2 regions of the Streptomyces sp. R-07 genome follow, and region 2 is predicted to be linked to the other one. Evidence: predicted binding sites of a transcription regulator. Region 2 holds the regulator's gene; the other holds the start of a gene.
The links. The regulator HspR, encoded in region 2, represses chaperone genes until heat shock. The targets are predictions, from matches to a motif close to TTGAGNNNNNNNNNCTCAA.
Positions count from the first base shown of each region.

Region 1: a site for HspR is predicted at 5,396-5,414, ahead of lon (endopeptidase La). Genes of this name have one in related genera too.

Region 1 covers NZ_CP183978.1:5,429,107-5,437,615, forward strand. Annotated here, with positions in the region: gene ACN9M0_RS25100 (multifunctional oxoglutarate decarboxylase/oxoglutarate dehydrogenase thiamine pyrophosphate-binding subunit/dihydrolipoyllysine-residue succinyltransferase subunit) at 1-1,055, opposite strand, end outside; gene ACN9M0_RS25105 (HAMP domain-containing sensor histidine kinase) at 1,346-2,458, opposite strand; gene ACN9M0_RS25110 (response regulator transcription factor) at 2,455-3,192, opposite strand; gene ACN9M0_RS25115 (spermidine synthase) at 3,264-3,935, opposite strand; gene ACN9M0_RS25120 (hypothetical protein) at 4,065-4,598, opposite strand; gene ACN9M0_RS25125 (GNAT family N-acetyltransferase) at 4,658-5,305, opposite strand; gene lon (endopeptidase La) at 5,437-7,848, shown strand; gene ACN9M0_RS25135 (DUF4240 domain-containing protein) at 7,948-8,509, shown strand, end outside.
Region 2 covers NZ_CP183978.1:3,723,597-3,732,105, forward strand. Annotated here, with positions in the region: gene ACN9M0_RS16865 (hypothetical protein) at 1-566, shown strand, start outside; gene ACN9M0_RS16870 (YbjN domain-containing protein) at 588-1,124, opposite strand; gene ACN9M0_RS16875 (hypothetical protein) at 1,265-1,684, shown strand; gene clpB (ATP-dependent chaperone ClpB) at 1,686-4,277, opposite strand; gene ACN9M0_RS16885 (pyridoxamine 5'-phosphate oxidase family protein) at 4,400-4,804, shown strand; gene ACN9M0_RS16890 ((2Fe-2S)-binding protein) at 4,909-5,226, opposite strand; gene ACN9M0_RS16895 (hypothetical protein) at 5,235-5,447, opposite strand; gene ACN9M0_RS16900 (helix-turn-helix transcriptional regulator) at 5,581-6,561, shown strand; gene ACN9M0_RS16905 (heat shock protein transcriptional repressor HspR) at 6,733-7,176, opposite strand; gene dnaJ (molecular chaperone DnaJ) at 7,181-8,362, opposite strand; gene grpE (nucleotide exchange factor GrpE) at 8,393-8,509, opposite strand, start outside.

The DNA of each region.
Region 1 (8,509 bases), 1.7 Mb from region 2:
GAGATGCCCAGCTTGTTCAGGGTGTCCTGGGAGGTGCCCTGGAACTCGGCCGGGTAGTCCATCGAGCCGACGCCCATGATGACCGACTGTCCGGGCATCAGACGCGGCACGGAGTGGACGGTGCCGAGGCCGCCGGGGTTGGTCAGGGAGACCGTGACGCCGGTGAAGTCGTCCATCGACAGCTTGCCCACGCGGGCGCGCTTGACGATGTCCTCGTAGGCCTGCCAGAACTCGAAGAAGTTGAGCGTCTCGGCCTTCTTGATGCCCGCGACGACGAGCTGGCGGTCGCCGTTGGGCTTGACCAGGTCGATCGCGAGGCCGAAGTTCACGTGCTCCGGCTTGACCAGGGTCGGCTTGCCGTCCTTCTCCGCGAAGGAGTAGTTCATCGACGGCATGGCCTTGATCGCCTGCACCATCGCGTAGCCGATGAGGTGCGTGAAGGAGATCTTCCCGCCCCGGGCGCGCTTCAGGTGGTTGTTGATCACGATCCGGTTGTCGAAGAGCAGCTTCACCGGGACGGCGCGGACGGACGTGGCCGTCGGCACCTCCAGGGAGGCGTTCATGTTCTTCGCGACCGCGGCGGCGGGGCCGCGCAGCGTGATCAGCTCGGGGCCGGCGGGGGCCGCGGCGGCCGGAGCGGCCGGGGCGGCCTTGACCGGCGCCGGAGCGGCGGCGGCGGGCTTCGCGGCGACCGGCGCGGGGGCCGCGGCCGGCTTCACGGGGGCCGGGGCCGCGACCGGGGCGGGCGCGGGGGCCGGAACGGCCGCCGGAGCGGCAGGCGCGGCCTGTGCGGGGCCCGCCTGCGTCGAGGCGGGCACGCCCTGAGCGCTCGGTGTGGTGGTGGGGGCCGCGGCGGCCGGGGTCTCCGACGCGCCGGGCTTGTAGTCGGCGAAGAAGTCCCACCAGGCACGATCGACCGAATTCGGGTCCTGGAGGTACTGCTGGTAGATCTCGTCGACGAGCCACTCATTGGCACCGAAGGCGGTTGCAGGGTTCTTGCCCTGCCCGTCCTGGTCGGTCGGGGAGCTCGGGGTACTGGGGGACTGAGACGACACGGCGGCAACCGCCCTCTTCCGCTTCACAAGGTGATGGACAGCGGAAATAAAGGCTACGCCTGTCCGGCCGAGAGGTGCAGGCCAGGCACTCCAACGTCGCGCAAGTCACACTTGACGCGGTGTTTCGACGCCGTGAATGGCGGGAAACAACCGTGGTTCCGCAGGTGTGAGGGTACGGAAAAGTGCGGGCACGGCCCGCTTCGGCCGCATCCCTGACCGCGCCCCGCTCACGTGCACGCAGGTCCTGATCACGTACACGCAGAACGTGCGCTTCCGGTTCGAACCCTACGTCAATCTCTCGGCGGAAGGCTGCCCGGAAGAGTGACTCTGATGCGGCAGCCACGTGACGATTCGGCCACTCCGATCCCGCCGCCGTGCAGATCCACCGCCCACCGGGCGATCGCAAGACCCAGGCCCGTGCCGCCGTCGCTGCCCGGGCCCTGCCGGTCCGGGGCCGAGCCCCGGTTGAACCGCTCGAAGACCTTGTGCCGCTCCGACTCCGGGATGCCGGGACCCTCGTCCTCGACCTCCAGCTCCAGCGAGTCCGGATACGGGCCGCGCCGGGCCCGGACCGTGACCCGGCCGTGCGGCGGGGAGTGCTTCACCGCGTTGTCGATCAGGTTCGCCATCACCTGGTGCAGCCGCTCCGCGTCCGCGTGCGCGACCAGCTCGGGCGGCGACACGTCCAGATGCAGATGCACGTCCGTACGGCGGTGCAGCCCCGAGGTGGACGAGAGGCCGCGCTGGGACGCGGCGAGATTCGCCTCCCGGAGCACCCCCGACAGATACGGCCAGACCTCGAAACGGCTCGCCCTGAGCGCGACGACACCGTTGTCAAGACGTGACAGGTCCAACAGCGTCTCGACGAGCCGGCCGAGCCGCTCCGTCTGCTTCAGCGCGGAGCGCATGGTCTCCGGATCGGCCTCGGACACCCCGTCCACCACGTTCTCCAGGACGGCCCGGAGCGCGGCGATCGGCGTGCGCAGCTCGTGCGAGACATTGGCCACCAGCTCCTTGCGGTGCCGGTCGACGGCCTCCAGGTCGTCCGCCATGCGGTTGATCGTCGAGGCGAGGTCGCCCAGCTCGTCCCGCCGGTCCGCGCCCCGCACCCGGCGGCTGAAGTCCCCGCGCGAGATCGACCCGGCCACCGTGTTCATCTCGTCCAGCGGAGCCGTCAGGGACTGCGCCACGAACTGCGTGATCAGCAGGGTCGCGATCATCGCGAAGATCGTGATGTACCGGAACTCGGTGGACGTGCGGATCGCGACCAGGGCCAGGCAGGAGGTCAGCAGGACCGCCCCGACGACCAGGGCGCCCAGCTTGGTCTTGATCGAGATCACGATCCGGCGGGGCCGGTGCGGCCCCGGTCCCACGTGCGGCCTCCCTGGCCCCGGCCGGTTCACGACGCCGGGGTCTCCAGCGCGTAGCCGACGCCGTGGACCGTACGGATCCGCTCGGCCCCGATCTTCCGGCGCAGCGCCTTGATGTGGCTGTCCACGGTGCGGGTGCCCGAGGCGTCCGCCCAGTCCCACACCTCGGCGAGCAGCTGCTCGCGGGAGAGGACCGCGCGGGGGGTGCTCGCCAGGCAGACCAGCAGGTCGAACTCGGTGGGGGTCAGGTGCACGTCCTCCGCGCGGACCCGGACCCGGCGCTGCGCGTGGTCGATCTCCAGCTCGCCCAGGCGCAGGATCCCGCTGCGCGGGGTGACGGCCGCGAGCGCGGCCCGCTCGACCCGGCGCAGCAGCACGTGCACCCGGGCGGCCAGCTCGCGCATCGAGAACGGCTTGGTCATGTAGTCGTCCGCGCCGACGCCGAGGCCGACCAGCATGTCGGTCTCGTCGTCGCGGGCGGTCAGCATGAGGACCGGGACGGGACGCTGGGCCTGGACCCTGCGGCACACCTCCAGGCCGTCGAAACCGGGCAGCATCACGTCCAGGACCATCAGGTCGGGCTGCCAGGCCTCGGCGGCGTCGACGGCCGCCGGACCGTCCGTCGCGGTCTGGACGAGGAAGCCCTCGGCGCGCAGCCGCGCGGAGATCGCCTCCACGATCGTGGCGTCGTCCTCGACCACCAGGACGCGCCGCTGGGCCCCCGGAGTGGCCGCCGCACCGTGGTGAGTGGTGTGTGTCTGCTCCATTGCCCCGCCTCGCGTCGCCGATGTCGGCTCAGCAGCCTAGAGGTACCGGCGGCGTCCAGGCTATCCAGGAGCTACCTGGGACGGGCGGCGAGGTGGACCACGTCGGGGACGCCCCGGGCAACGGGGATCTCTTCCGTCCGTACCCCGCTGAATCCGGCATTCCGCAAGGACCCTTCGAAATCGGCGGACGGCCGCGCGGACCACACGGCGAGGATTCCGCCCGGGTTCAGGCGGGCCGCGCAGGACGCCAATCCCTCGGCCGAGTAAAGGGATTCGTTGTCCTCGGTGACCGTCCAGTCGGGGCCGTTGTCGATGTCGAGACAGAGGGCGTCGTAGGTGTCGGTGGTGGTGCGGAGGTAGTCCACGAGGTCCGTGTGCAGGATCACGGTCCTCGGATCGGCGAGCGCGGCCCCGGAGATCGCCGCGAGCGGCCCCTTCCGGTGCCAGTCGATGATCGCCTCCTCGCGCTCGGCGACCGTGATCCGGCCCCAGCGGGGGTCGGCGGCGGCGTGGGCGAGGGAGAAACCGACACCGAGGCCGCCGACGAGGACGGCGGCGCCGGGACGGGACTCCTCGGGGAGGGCGGCCAGGGCCGCGTCGATCAGCAGCCGCTCGGAGCGCCCGTCGGAGGTGTCCATCAGGAAGGTGCCGTTGGCGATGATCTCGTAGTGCTCGGCACGGCGGCGGAGCACCACTTCGCCGTACGGTCCTTCGCGGCGGTCGAGGGTGACGGGGCTGTTCATGAACACTCCGTTGTCTCGTGTGCGTACGGTCCGTCCCGGCCATCCTTACGGGGCCGGGACGGCCGGGACAAACACTTAACGAGCCTCACGGACACGGGGCTTCAGGGGAGCGGACGGCAGCGGTCCCGCTCACGGGGCGGTCGGCGGACCGCCTTCCGGGAGGGCGGCGAAGACGCGCTGGAGGGCGGGCGGGCGCTCGCCGTCGCCCGCGACGACCAGGCGGTGGCGGTACGTCACGTAGTACTGGAATCCGTCCGGGACCGGGCTGCCCGTGGGGCGCTCCGGGACCAGGGCGAAGGCGGGGTCCTCCAGGGCGGCCCGCAGTTCCGCGGCCTCGGCGGGGGTCTGCTTGCCGGTCCGGGGCGGCTTGGTGCCGGAGCGGCTGGTCCAGCTGCCGTCGTAGTGGACGACGAGCTGGTTGCGGACTCCGGCGAGCCCGCCGTTGACGACCACCTCGACGAGGACCTCGCCCGGCTGGGGGTCCGCCGCCGGGGTGCCGGGGTCCGTCGTGGGGCTCGGTACGGCCGGCGCGCTCGTGCTCGACCGCGGCCCGCCGGGCGCGGACGGCACGCCCGGGCCGCAGCCGCTCACCCCGGCGACCAGGGCCCCCGCGAGCAGTAGGGTCCCGCACCACGTCCTCGTCACCCGTACGCCTCGCACCATGGGTCGAGCATGCCCCGTCCGGGGGCCCGCGCGCAGCCGGACGGCCGGGTTTCCCCCGTTCAGTGACCCTCGGGTCCCGTGCGGACGATTCCGGTGACCGGTCCCCGGTAGCGCCAGTCCAGCGAGTCGTACAGGGCGAGGCCGTCCGTGGTCGCGGCCAGCACGCCGGTCTCCGCGCCCGCCTGGGCGGCGGCGGCCTCCAGGGTGCGCATGACGTTGGCGCCGAGGCCCCGGCGCCGGTGCGCGGGGTCGGTCTCGATCTGGTCGGCGACGGCGGTGGAGCCGGTCGGGGCGATCTGGCCGCGCGCGGCGAGGGTGCCGTCGGGGGCGAGTATCCGGACCCGGATGACGCCGTCCTCGACCTCGGTGGTCCGGGCGTAGCCCTCGGGCGGCGCGGGGCGGGCGCCCGGGTCCAGCGGCTTGACCATCATGAAGCCCGGGTCGTCGGGGACCGTCCACCCCTCGGTGATCCAGGGCGCCACCTCCTCCGGGCCCGCCATCACCTTGAGCCAGCTGTACGGGGCGGTCAGCCGGGCGCAGAGCGCGCCGACGGAGTCCGCGTCGGGGGCGGGCAGGACGTGCCGTACGACGTGCCGGGGCAGGCCGACCTCGATCCGGTGGCCCCAGGGCTCGGCGACGGCGGCGGGGGTGCCCCGGGAGACGGTCCAGCCCGCCACCCAGGCTGATGTAATGGCTGCAATATCCATGGAGGTATTACATCGGTCGGTCGTGGGGGCGCGCGAGGGTGATCGCTCAGAGCGAACGAGCGCCTGGGAACATTCCACCGCTCACAAGCATTGAGTCCGTACAGCTCAACTTGACTGCCGAAGGGGAGATCATGGCTTCTGAGTCCATGGCGTCTGTGCCGCTCACTCTGCCTGTGCTGCCGCTCGACGACGAGGTCGTGCTGCCCGGAATGGTGGTGCCGCTCGACCTGTCCGACAACGACGTACGGGCCGCCGTCGAGGCCGCCCAGGCCGCCGCCCGCACCGCAGCGGGCAAGCCCCGCGTGCTCCTCGTGCCGCGGGTCGACGGAACCTACGCCGGCACCGGCGTCCTGGGCATCGTCGAGCAGGTCGGGCGCCTGTCCGACGGCGACCCCGGCGCGCTCATCCGCGGCCTCGGCCGCGTCCGCATCGGCGCCGGCACCACCGGCCCCGGCGCCGCCCTGTGGGTCGAGGGCAGCACCGTCGAGGAGGCCCTGCCCGACCCGCTGCCCGGCTCCGTGACCGAACTGGTCAAGGAGTACAAGGCGCTGGCCACCAGCTGGCTCAAGAAGCGCGGCGCCTGGCAGGTCGTCGACCGCGTCCAGCAGATCGACGGCGTCGGCGCCCTCGCCGACAACTCCGGATACTCGCCCTTCCTCAGCGTCGACCAGAAGGTCGAACTCCTGGAGACCGCCGACCCGGTCGCCCGCCTCAAGCTCGCCACCGCCCAGCTCCGCGAGCACCTCGCCGAGCAGGACGTCGCCGAGACCATCGCCAAGGACGTCCAGGAGGGCGTCGACAAGCAGCAGCGCGAGTTCCTGCTCCGCCGCCAGCTCGAAGCCGTCCGCAAGGAACTCCGCGACCTCAACGGCGAGACCGAGGGCGACGAGTCCGACGACTACCGCGCCCGCGTGGAGGCCGCCGACCTGCCCGAGAAGGTCCGGGAGGCCGCCCTCAAGGAGGTCGAGAAGCTGGAGCGGTCCAGCGACCAGTCCCCCGAGGGCTCCTGGATCCGCACCTGGCTGGACACCGTCCTCGAACTGCCCTGGAACGAGCGGACCGAGGACCGGTACGACATCCGGGGCGCCCGCGCCGTCCTCGACGCCGAGCACGCCGGCCTCGACGACGTGAAGGAACGCATCACCGAGTACCTCGCGGTGCGCAAGCGCCGCTCCGAGCGCGGCCTCGGCGTCGTCGGCGGCCGCCGCGGCGGAGCCGTCCTCGCCCTCGTCGGCCCGCCCGGCGTCGGCAAGACGTCGATCGCGGAATCGGTGGCCCACGCCATGGGCCGGAAGTTCGTCCGGGTCGCCCTCGGCGGCGTGCGCGACGAGGCGGAGATCCGCGGCCACCGGCGCACGTACGTCGGCGCCCTGCCCGGCCGGATCGTCCGCGCCGTCAAGGAGGCCGGGTCCATGAACCCGGTGGTCCTGCTCGACGAGATCGACAAGGTGGGCTCCGACTTCCGCGGCGACCCCGCGGCGGCGCTCCTCGAAGTCCTCGACCCCGCGCAGAACCACACCTTCCGCGACCACTACCTGGAGGTCGAACTCGACCTCTCCGACGTCGTCTTCCTCGCCACGGCCAACGTCCTCGAAGCCATCCCCGAGGCGCTCCTCGACCGCATGGAGCTGGTGCGCCTCGACGGCTACACGGAGGACGAGAAGGTCGTCATCGCCCGCGACCACCTGCTCCCGCGCCAGCTGGAGCGGGCCGGTCTGGAGCCGGGCGAGGTCGTCCTGGAGGAGTCCGCGCTGCGGAAGCTGGCCGGCGAGTACACCCGCGAGGCCGGCGTCCGCACCCTGGAGCGGTCGATCGCCCGGCTGCTCCGGAAGGTCGCGGCCCAGCACGAACTGGGAGACCGCGAGCTGCCGTTCAGCATCGGGTCCGACGGCCTGCGGGAGCTCATCGGGCGGCCGCACCACGTGCCGGAGTCGGCCCAGGATCCGGCGGAGCGGCGGACGGCCGTGCCGGGCGTGGCCACCGGGCTCGCGGTGACCGGAGCGGGCGGCGACGTCCTCTTCGTGGAGGCCTCCCTCGCCGACCCGGAGACGGGCGCCGCCGGACTGACCCTCACCGGCCAGCTGGGTGACGTGATGAAGGAGTCCGCGCAGATCGCGCTCTCCTTCCTCCGCTCGCACGGCGCGGAGCTGGAGCTGCCCGTCACCGGCCTCAAGGACCGGGGCGTGCACATCCACTTCCCGGCCGGCGCGGTCCCGAAGGACGGGCCGAGCGCGGGCGTCACGATGACGACCGCCCTCGCCTCCCTGCTGAGCGGCCGGCTGGTCCGTACGGACGTGGCCATGACCGGCGAGGTCTCCCTCACCGGGCGGGTGCTGCCGATCGGCGGCGTGAAGCAGAAGCTGCTCGCCGCGCACCGGGCGGGCATCACGACGGTCGTGATCCCCAAGCGGAACGAGGCCGACCTGGACGACGTCCCGGCCGAGATCCTGGAGAAGCTGGAGGTCCACCCGGTGACGGACGTCCGCCAGGTCCTGGAGATCGCCCTCGCCCCGGCGGTGGTGCCGGTGGACGTGGCCGCGTAACCTCCCACGCCGGAGCGGGGTGTCCCCTCGGGGCACCCCGCTCCGGCGTACCCGGATCTCGGTTCTCGGATGTCGGTCCGGGCTGGCATGCTCGTACGCATGAACGACGACGCCTTCTGGGCTCTCATCGACGAGTTGAGCCGCCGGCCCGGTGACCGGGACGAGCGCCTCGAGTGGCTGCGGGCGGAGCTGGTGCGGCGCCCGGCGGCCGAGAGTGTGGAGTTCCAGGTGCGTCTCGAGCGGGCGTGCGAGAGAGCCGACACCCGCGCGGTGTGGACGGCGGCGAACCGGATCGAGGGCGGCGACTGCACGGACGACGGCTTCCACTACTTCACGCTCTGGCTGGTCGGCCAGGGGCGGAAGGTGTACGAGTCGGTCGTGGCCGACCCGGACGCCCTCGCCGACGTGCCCGGGCTGCGCGCGCTCGTGGGCCGGCACCACGACGAGTGGCACGACGACGAGTGGCCCGAATGGGAGGAGCTCGACTACGTCGCGCAGGACGCGTACGACGAGCTGACGGGCCAGGAGGACGACGACGGCGAGGAGTTCCTCGACGCCGTCGAGGAGGCGGAGGACGCCGCGGAGGCGGCGGGGGAGTGGGAAGAGGACGAGGAGCCGCGGGGGTCTCGGCCGGAGGGGTTGGCACTGCCCCGGCTCACCG
Region 2 (8,509 bases):
TCGCGGTCGCCGCCGCCGTCCTGACCGCCGTCCTCTGCGAGCTGTGGCGGACCCGGTGCCGGTCCGGGCCCCGCGTGTGGGCGGCGGGCCTGCTCGCGCCTGCGGGCTGGCTGGCGTACCTGCTCTGGGTCGGCGCCCGCCGCGGCGACCTCCTCGGCGGCTACTTCGCCGTGCAGTCCGGCTGGACCTCCCGCTTCGACCTCGGCAAGGGCGCCCTCGTCTTCGTACGGGACATGCTGGGCGGCCCGACGCAGTTCGGCTTCGCGATGGCGCTGCTCATCACCGGAGCGGCGGTGCTGCTCTTCGCGCTGGTCGTGTGCGCGGAGCGGCTGCCGCTGCCCGTGCTCGCGTACACGGCGGTGCTCGTGCTGATCGCGGTCGGCGGCTCGGGCTTCTTCGAGTCGAAGCCGCGCTTCCTGCTGCCGGCCTTCCCGCTGCTGCTCCCGCTCGCGGTGGCCGTGACGAAAGCCCGGCCGAGGGCCGCGATCCTGGTGGTCGCGGCCCTGGCCGGGCTGTCGTTCTGCTACGGGGCCTACGCCCTGACGCTCGCGCGCATGGCGATCTGAGCCGAGCGGCTCGGAGGGGGCTTACGCCTCCTCGTCGCCCGCGGACTTCTCCTCGGGAGACTCCAGGCCGAACTGCTCGACGACCCACTTGTCGAACTCGATGGAGGCGCGGACCCAGCTGACCGTGGAGGACACGAAGTGCTCCAGGGCGACGCCGGTGCCGATCAGCATCTGGGCCTCGCCGATGAGGCGGAGGGTGGCGGAGCCGTCCTCCTCCTCGTGGAGGTGCGTGTACACCTTGGGCCACAGGGTGCGGCGGTTCCAGTCGTCGATCGCGTCGAGGACCTTGGCGCGGTCGTCGGCGGAGTGCGGGCGGTCGTAGAACGTCCGCACCGAGAAGACCTGCTGCTCGCCCTCACCGCGGAACATGAAGTACGTGCGGAACTCCTCCCACGGCGCCGCGAGGTCACCCTCGTCGTCGACGACGTACTTGAGTTCCATCTGCTCGAGGAGCTGCTTGACGAGGTCCTGGTCGGGGACGACGGGGCCCGCCGGTCCTGCGGCCTGAGGCTGGGGCTGGCCCCCGAAATTCGGAATCGAGGACGGGTCGATGCTCACCGTGAATTTCCCTTCGTACGGATGCTCGCCATCCTCCCCCATGCCGGGCGGTACGTGGCAAGTCCCACCTCCCGCGATCCGCTGCGGGCTGACAAGATCTGGTGCGCATGGGGGAGAAAACAGCGAAGAAATCGACACCGGTGAAGCCGCGACCGTGGACCTGGGTCTGGGTCTCGGCGCTCGTGACCCTGTTCTGCGGGGGGCCACTGGCCGTGCTCGTCTGGGGCGCGATGGCCTGGAGCGAGATCGGCGAGTCGAAGCCGGTCGACTGTGCCCAGCTGATGGCCTTCGCCCGGGGGAGCCTCCCGATGAGCGCCGAGGACGCCCACTGCACGGCGGCCCACTGGCAGGACACCCAGGCCACGGCCGAATTCCGGATGCCGCGCGCCGAGGTCGGGCCCTGGCTGGAAGCCACCTATCCGACCGGCGAGCCGGCCTACGCCTGCGAGCAGGACCGGTGCGTGGACGTGTCGTTCGACGAGCAGCTGTACGTGCACGTCCGGGTCACGTACGAGGACGGGGTCACCGCCCTCGTACGTGTGGAGGCCTTCGACACCTGAGCTACCGGACGGCCCCGACGATCAGGCCGTCCTCGAAGCGGTCCACCCGGACCGTGTCGCCGTCCTGGACCTCGCCCGCGAGGATCTCCTTGGCGAGCCGGTCGCCGATCGCCGTCTGGATCAGCCGGCGCAGCGGCCGCGCGCCGTACGCGGGGTCGTTGCCCTCTTCGGCGAGCCACTCCAGGGCCGCCGGGGTGACGTCCAGGGTGAGGCGCCGCTCGGCGAGCCGCTTCGCGAGCCGGTCGATCTGGAGCCGCGCGATCCGGCCCAGCTCGGCCCGGTCGAGCGCCGAGAAGACGACCAGGTCGTCGAGCCGGTTGAGGAACTCGGGCTTGAAGCTCGCCCGCACGACGTCCAGGACCTGCTGCTTCTTCACGTCCTCCGAGGTCAGGGGCTCGACCAGGTACTGGCTGCCCAGGTTCGAGGTGAGGATCAGGATGGTGTTGCGGAAGTCCACCGTCCGGCCCTGTCCGTCGGTCAGGCGTCCGTCGTCCAGGACCTGGAGCAGGACGTCGAAGACCTCCGGGTGCGCCTTCTCCACCTCGTCGAGCAGGACCACGCTGTACGGGCGGCGGCGGGCCGCCTCCGTGAGCTGGCCGCCCTCCTCGTAGCCGACGTAGCCGGGAGGCGCGCCGACCAGACGGGCGACGGAGTGCTTCTCGCCGTACTCCGACATGTCGATGCGGATCATGGCCCGCTCGTCGTCGAAGAGGAAGTCCGCGAGCGCCTTCGCCAGCTCGGTCTTGCCGACGCCGGTCGGGCCGAGGAAGAGGAAGGAGCCGGTGGGCCGGTCGGGGTCGGCGATCCCGGCGCGGGTGCGACGCACCGCGTCGGAGACGGCCTGGACGGCCTCGGACTGGCCGATCAGCCGCTTGCCGATCTCGTCCTCCATGCGGAGAAGCTTCTGCGTCTCGCCCTCCAGGAGGCGGCCGGCGGGGATGCCGGTCCAGGCGCCGACCACGTCCGCGATGTCGTCGGGACCGACCTCCTCCTTGACCATGGTGTCCTTGCTGGACTCCTGCTGGGCCTCGGCCTCGGAGGCCTCCGCCAGCTCCCGCTCCAGGCCCGGGATCTCCCCGTACAGCAGCTTGGAGGCGGTGTCGAAGTCGCCGTCGCGCTGGGCGCGCTCGGCGCGGCCGCGGGTCTCGTCGAGGCGTTCCTTCAGCTCGCCGACGCGGTTGAGGGACTGCTTCTCCTTCTCCCAGCGGGCGGTGAGGCCGCGCAGCTCCTCCTCGCGGTCGGCGAGGTCGCGCCGCAGCTTCTCCAGGCGCTGCTTGCTCGCCGCGTCCGTCTCGTTCTTGAGGGCCAGCTCCTCCATGCGGAGCCGGTCGACGGAGCGCTGGAGCTCGTCGATCTCGACGGGCGAGGAGTCGATCTCCATGCGGAGCCGGGAGGCGGCCTCGTCGACGAGGTCGATGGCCTTGTCGGGCAGGAAGCGGGAGGTGATGTACCGGTCGGAGAGGGTCGCGGCGGCCACCAGGGCGGAGTCGTTGATCTGCACCTTGTGGTGGGCCTCGTAGCGGCCCTTGAGGCCGCGGAGGATCGCGATGGTGTCCTCGACGGTCGGCTCGGCGACCAGGACCTGCTGGAAGCGGCGCTCCAGGGCGGGGTCCTTCTCGATCCGCTCGCGGTACTCGTCGAGGGTGGTCGCGCCGACCATCCGCAGCTCGCCGCGGGCCAGCATCGGCTTGAGCATGTTGCCGGCGTCCATGGCGGAGTCGCCGCCGGCGCCCGCGCCGACGACCGTGTGCAGCTCGTCGATGAAGGTGATGATCTGGCCGTCGCTCTCCTTGATCTCGGAGAGGACGGTCTTCAGTCGCTCCTCGAACTCGCCGCGGTACTTCGCGCCGGCGACCATCGCGCCGAGGTCGAGCGAGACGAGCCGCTTGTTCTTCAGGGACTCGGGGACGTCGCCCTTCACGATCCGCTGGGCAAGGCCCTCGACGACGGCGGTCTTGCCGACGCCGGGCTCACCGATGAGGACCGGGTTGTTCTTGGTGCGGCGGGACAGCACCTGGACCACGCGCCGGATCTCGTGGTCGCGGCCGATGACCGGGTCCAGCTTGCCCTCGCGCGCGGCGGCGGTGAAGTCCGTGCCGAACTTCTCCAGTGCCTTGTACTGCCCCTCCGGGTCGGGTGTGGTCACCCGGCGTCCTCCCCTGCTCGTCTCGAAGGCGTCGAGCAGCTTCTTCGCGCTCGCGCCCTGCGCGTCGAGGATCTCACCGGCCCGGCCGCCCTTGGCGGCGATCCCGATGAGCAGGTGCTCGGTCGAGAGGAAGTCGTCGCCGAGCTCCTTGGCGCGCTTGTCGGCGTCGGCGATGACGGCGAGGAAGTCGCGGCTGGGCTGCGGGGGCGCGACCGTGGACCCCGTGATGCTCGGCAGCCCGGCGAGGAGCCGCTCCGCGCCGGCGCGCACCACCGCCTGGTCGGCCTCGGCGGCGGCGAGCAGGTCGGTGATGTTCTCGTTGTCCTGACCGGTCAGCAGCGCGAGCAGCAGATGCGCGGGGGTCAGGTCGGCGTGTCCCGCGGACACGGCGCGGCTGCTCGCCGCGTTGATCGCGTCCCGGCTCCGGTTGGTCAGTTCGGCGTCCACGTGCGGTGCTCCTCCTGGGTTCTCGTGGGTCCTCTCCTTCTATGACTTCTCCAGAGTACACAAAGTTGAGTCGAAGCGGCTCAAGGTATCGGAGGGAGGTCCGCGCCGGGTAGTTTCCGGGCATGGCCACAGACCCGAGGAACCCCTCCGACTCGTACCTGAGCTTCTGGCGCGAGTACCACATGTGCACCCTGACCACCCCGCGCCCGGACGGCACACCGCACGTCGTCGCGGTCGGCGTCACGTACGACCCCGAGGGCGGGTACGCGCGCGTGATCACCAACAAGAACAGCCGGAAGGTCGCCAACGTCCTGGCGGCGGGCGCGGACGGCGCGCGGGTCGCGGTCTGCCAGGTCGACAAGGGGCGCTGGGCCACCCTGGAGGGCGTCGCCCGCATCCGTACGGAGGCCGAGACCGTCGCGGACGCCGTCGGCCGCTACGCCGAGCGGTACGGCCGCACGCCGGCCCCGAACCCGGACCGGGTCGTCATCGAGATCGCCCTCACCCGGGCGATGGGCCGCGCCTGACGGACGGCGGACAAAAGCACAGCGGCGCCATCGCGTTTCAGGTCCGCGATGGCGCCGCTGTGTGGGGGAAGTGCCGGAGCGATCTACAACGACGGGGGAATCGCTCAGGCACTGCGGGGGGTGGCGGTGATGGCCTCTGGCTCGATCAGCTGGTGGTCCCGCTGGTCGAGGTTGACGAAGATCATGCCGTACCGGATGGCACAGCGGATGGGCTGCGGTGCGCCTCGGGGGCGGCGCAGACAGCGGTACGCGCGGACGTCCTCGTCCTGCTCACGGGCGACGACGATCGGCTCTCCGAAGAGCGTGACCTTCAGCGAGTCGCCACGGTGGGGGATGGCCGTGGCGAGATCGACGAAGTGCCAGCCGGAGCGATAGGCCGAAGCCATCTCCCGGCGGAACCTGGGGTCATCGGGAACATTCATGCGCCCGACTAGCTCCAGCCGGGGTCCTGCTGGGGGGCCACGCTCCAGCCCGGGTCATCGAGGAGCGTGGGGGCCGCGAGGTGCCAGCCCGGGTCGAGCGGAGCGGCCTGCACCTCCGCCGTACCCGAGTGCCAGCCCGGGTCGAGGGCCACACCCGCGCCCACTGTGGCGGCCGCGATGAAGGCGAGTCCAGCCGCCGCGCGTATGAGCTTCTTCATCATCACCGAGCAACCTCACTTGAAGGCAACGTCTCTTTTCCAACCCCCGCGAGTAAGACGATGGCTTACTCTCTGCGCCTGCACCACCAAACCCAGGCATCATGTTCCTGAGATGCAGGAGCCTGGGGGTGTACATATGCGGAAACAAGCGGACGAATCAGGTCACCCTCATTCGCACGCCGAACTGTGCGAAGCGGGCTCCGAGCTGTATGCGGCCGCTCTGCGCACCGGGCGAATACCCCGGTCAGAGGCGGTCGAGACGCCCTGCCTCCTCGATCTGTCGCTGCTGCACCCCGATCCGGACGACGCGCAGTGGCTGCGGCCGGTTCCCCCCTCGGCGGCGCTCGCCCAGCTGCTCCAGCCGATCGAACGGGAAATACTCGACCGCCGGCGACGCACCGTCGCCCTGTCGGACGCTTTCGAGCCGTTCATGGCCATCAGCGCCCACGACTCACCCACCACACACGCCATCACCGTGCTCGAAGGCATCGACCGCATCAACTCGACCCTCGACCGCGTCGTGGCCAACTGCCGCCACGAACTCCTCACCGTCCAGCCGGGCGGCGGCCGCCCCGCCCAGGCCCTGACGGAGGCCCTCGACCGCGTCTCCCCGCTCCTGGGACGCGGCATCAGCATGCGCACGCTCTACCAGCACACCGCACGCCACACCGAGCTCACGCTGACCTATCTGGAGCACGTCGGCCCCGAGGTCCAGGTCCGCACCCTCGAAGAGATCATCGACCGGCTGATCATCGTCGACCGCGAGGTCGCCTTCATCCCGGCCCGCAGCGACCGCCAGGTCGCCCTGGAACTGCGCCACCCCGGTCTCGTCGCCTACCTCGGCGGCGTCTTCGACCAGTTCTGGCAGCTGGCGGTGCCGATACGGGAGGAGATCCCGTACGACATCAAGACGGACGGCATCGGCGGCGTCCAGCGCTCCATCGCCAAGCTCCTCGTCGAGGGCCACGTCGACGAGGCCATCGCCCGCCGGCTCGGGATGAACGTACGGACCTGCCGCGCGCACATCGCCAAGCTCGCCGCCGCCCTGGGCAGTGGCAGCCGCGCACAGCTCGGCTACCTGATCGCCCAGTCCGGCATCCTCGAACGGGACAGCTGACGGCCGTGGACGCACTGATCGGCCTCGACCGGGCCGCCGGAACGCCCCGGTTCTCCGGCCCCCGGCTGCCCACCGTGGAGCTCGTACGGGCCCCCTGAGCGCCGTCGGCGGGAACGGACGAAGGCCCCTTCCACAGCTGTGGAAGGGGCCTCGGTCATGACAGGGGAAGGGCTACTCGCCGCGCTTCGGGCGCCACACCACGAGGGCGCTCGCCTGCTGCACGTCGGTGTACGGCACCAGGTCCCGGCGGTACGAGGCGTGCACCTGGGCCTCGCGCTGGCGCAGCGTCGCCGCCGCGCCCTCGACCGCCGCCGACAGCTCGGACACCCGGGCCTGGAGCGCGGCGACCTGGTTCTCCAGTTCGATGATCCGCTTGATTCCGGCCAGGTTGATGCCCTCGTCCTGCGACAGCTGCTGGACGGTGCGCAGCAGCTCGATGTCACGGGCCGAGTAGCGGCGGCCCCGTCCGGCCGTGCGGTCCGGAGAGACCAGCCCGAGACGGTCGTACTGCCGCAGGGTCTGCGGGTGGAGACCGGAGAGCTGGGCCGCCACCGAGATGACGTACACCGGCGACTCGTCGGTCAGTTCGAACGGATTGCGGCGGCGCCCTTCCATCTGCTCATGCTCCCTTCGCGGCCTGGAACAGCTCGGCCCGCGGATCCTCGGAGGCCGTCGCCTCGCGGAAGGTCTCCAGGGCCTCACGTGCCTTGTCGTCCAGCTCCTTCGGCACCGCCACCTCGACCGTCACGAGGAGGTCGCCGCGCGTGCCGTCCTTGCGGACCGCGCCCTTGCCCCGGGCGCGCATGGTCCGGCCGTTCGGGGTGCCCGCGGGCAGCTTGAGGGTGACCGCGGGGCCGCCGAGGGTCGGCACCTTGATCTCGCCGCCGAGCGCCGCCTCCGTGAAGGAGACCGGCACCGTGACGGTGAGGTTGTCGTCCTTGCGGCCGAAGACCGGGTGCTCGTCGACGTGCACGACGACGTACAGGTCGCCGTTCTGCCCGCCGCGCTCGCCCGGCGCTCCCTTGCCGCGGAGACGGATCTTCTGGTTGTCGCCGACGCCCGCCGGGATGCGGACCTGCATGGTGCGGGAGGACTTGGCCCGGCCACTGCCCTTGCAGACCTCGCAGGGGTTCTCGGCGATGAGGCCGCGGCCCTTGCAGTCCACGCAGGGGTCGGTGAGCGAGAAGCCGCCGCCGCTGCCGCGCGAGACCTGCCCGGTGCCGACGCAGGTCGGGCACACCCGGGGCGTGCCGTTCTTGTCGCCGGTGCCCGAGCACGCCGTGCACGGCTGCTGGCTGGACATCCGCAGCGGTACGGTCGCGCCCTCGATGGCCTCGGTGAAGCTGAGCGTCACCTCGGACTCGATGTCCTGGCCGCGCCGCGGCTGGGTACGGGTGCCCGCACCCCCGCCGCGGTTGAACAGGCCGCCGAAGACGTCCCCGATCCCGCCGCCGCCCCCGAAGCCGCCGCCCGCCCCGCCGCCCTGGGCGCCCCCGAAGAGGTCGCCCAGGTCGAAGTTGAACGAGCCGCCGGCGCCGGGGCCGCCGGCCCGGAAGCCGCCGTTCCCGAAGAGGGCGCGGGCGTCGTCGTACTCCTTGCGCTTCTTGGGGTCGCCGAGGACGTCGTTCGCCTCGGAGATCTCCTTGAAGCGCGCCTCGGCGCTCGCGTCGTTCTTGTTGGCGTCGGGATGGTTCTCGCGGGCGAGCTTCCGGTACGCCTTCTTGATCTCGGCCTCGGTGGCGTCCTTGGGGACGCCGAGGACCTTGTAGTAGTCCTTCTCGACGAAGTCCTTCGTGCTCATCGACGTCCCTCCTTCCGGACGATCGTTGCGTCACCCCTCCTCGGGGGCACCGCTCTCCTCGTCGGCCGACTGCTTCTCGTCCTTGGCCGGAGCCGCGCCCGGCTGGGGCTCGGCGACGGCCACGCGGGCGGGCCGGATGGTCCGCTC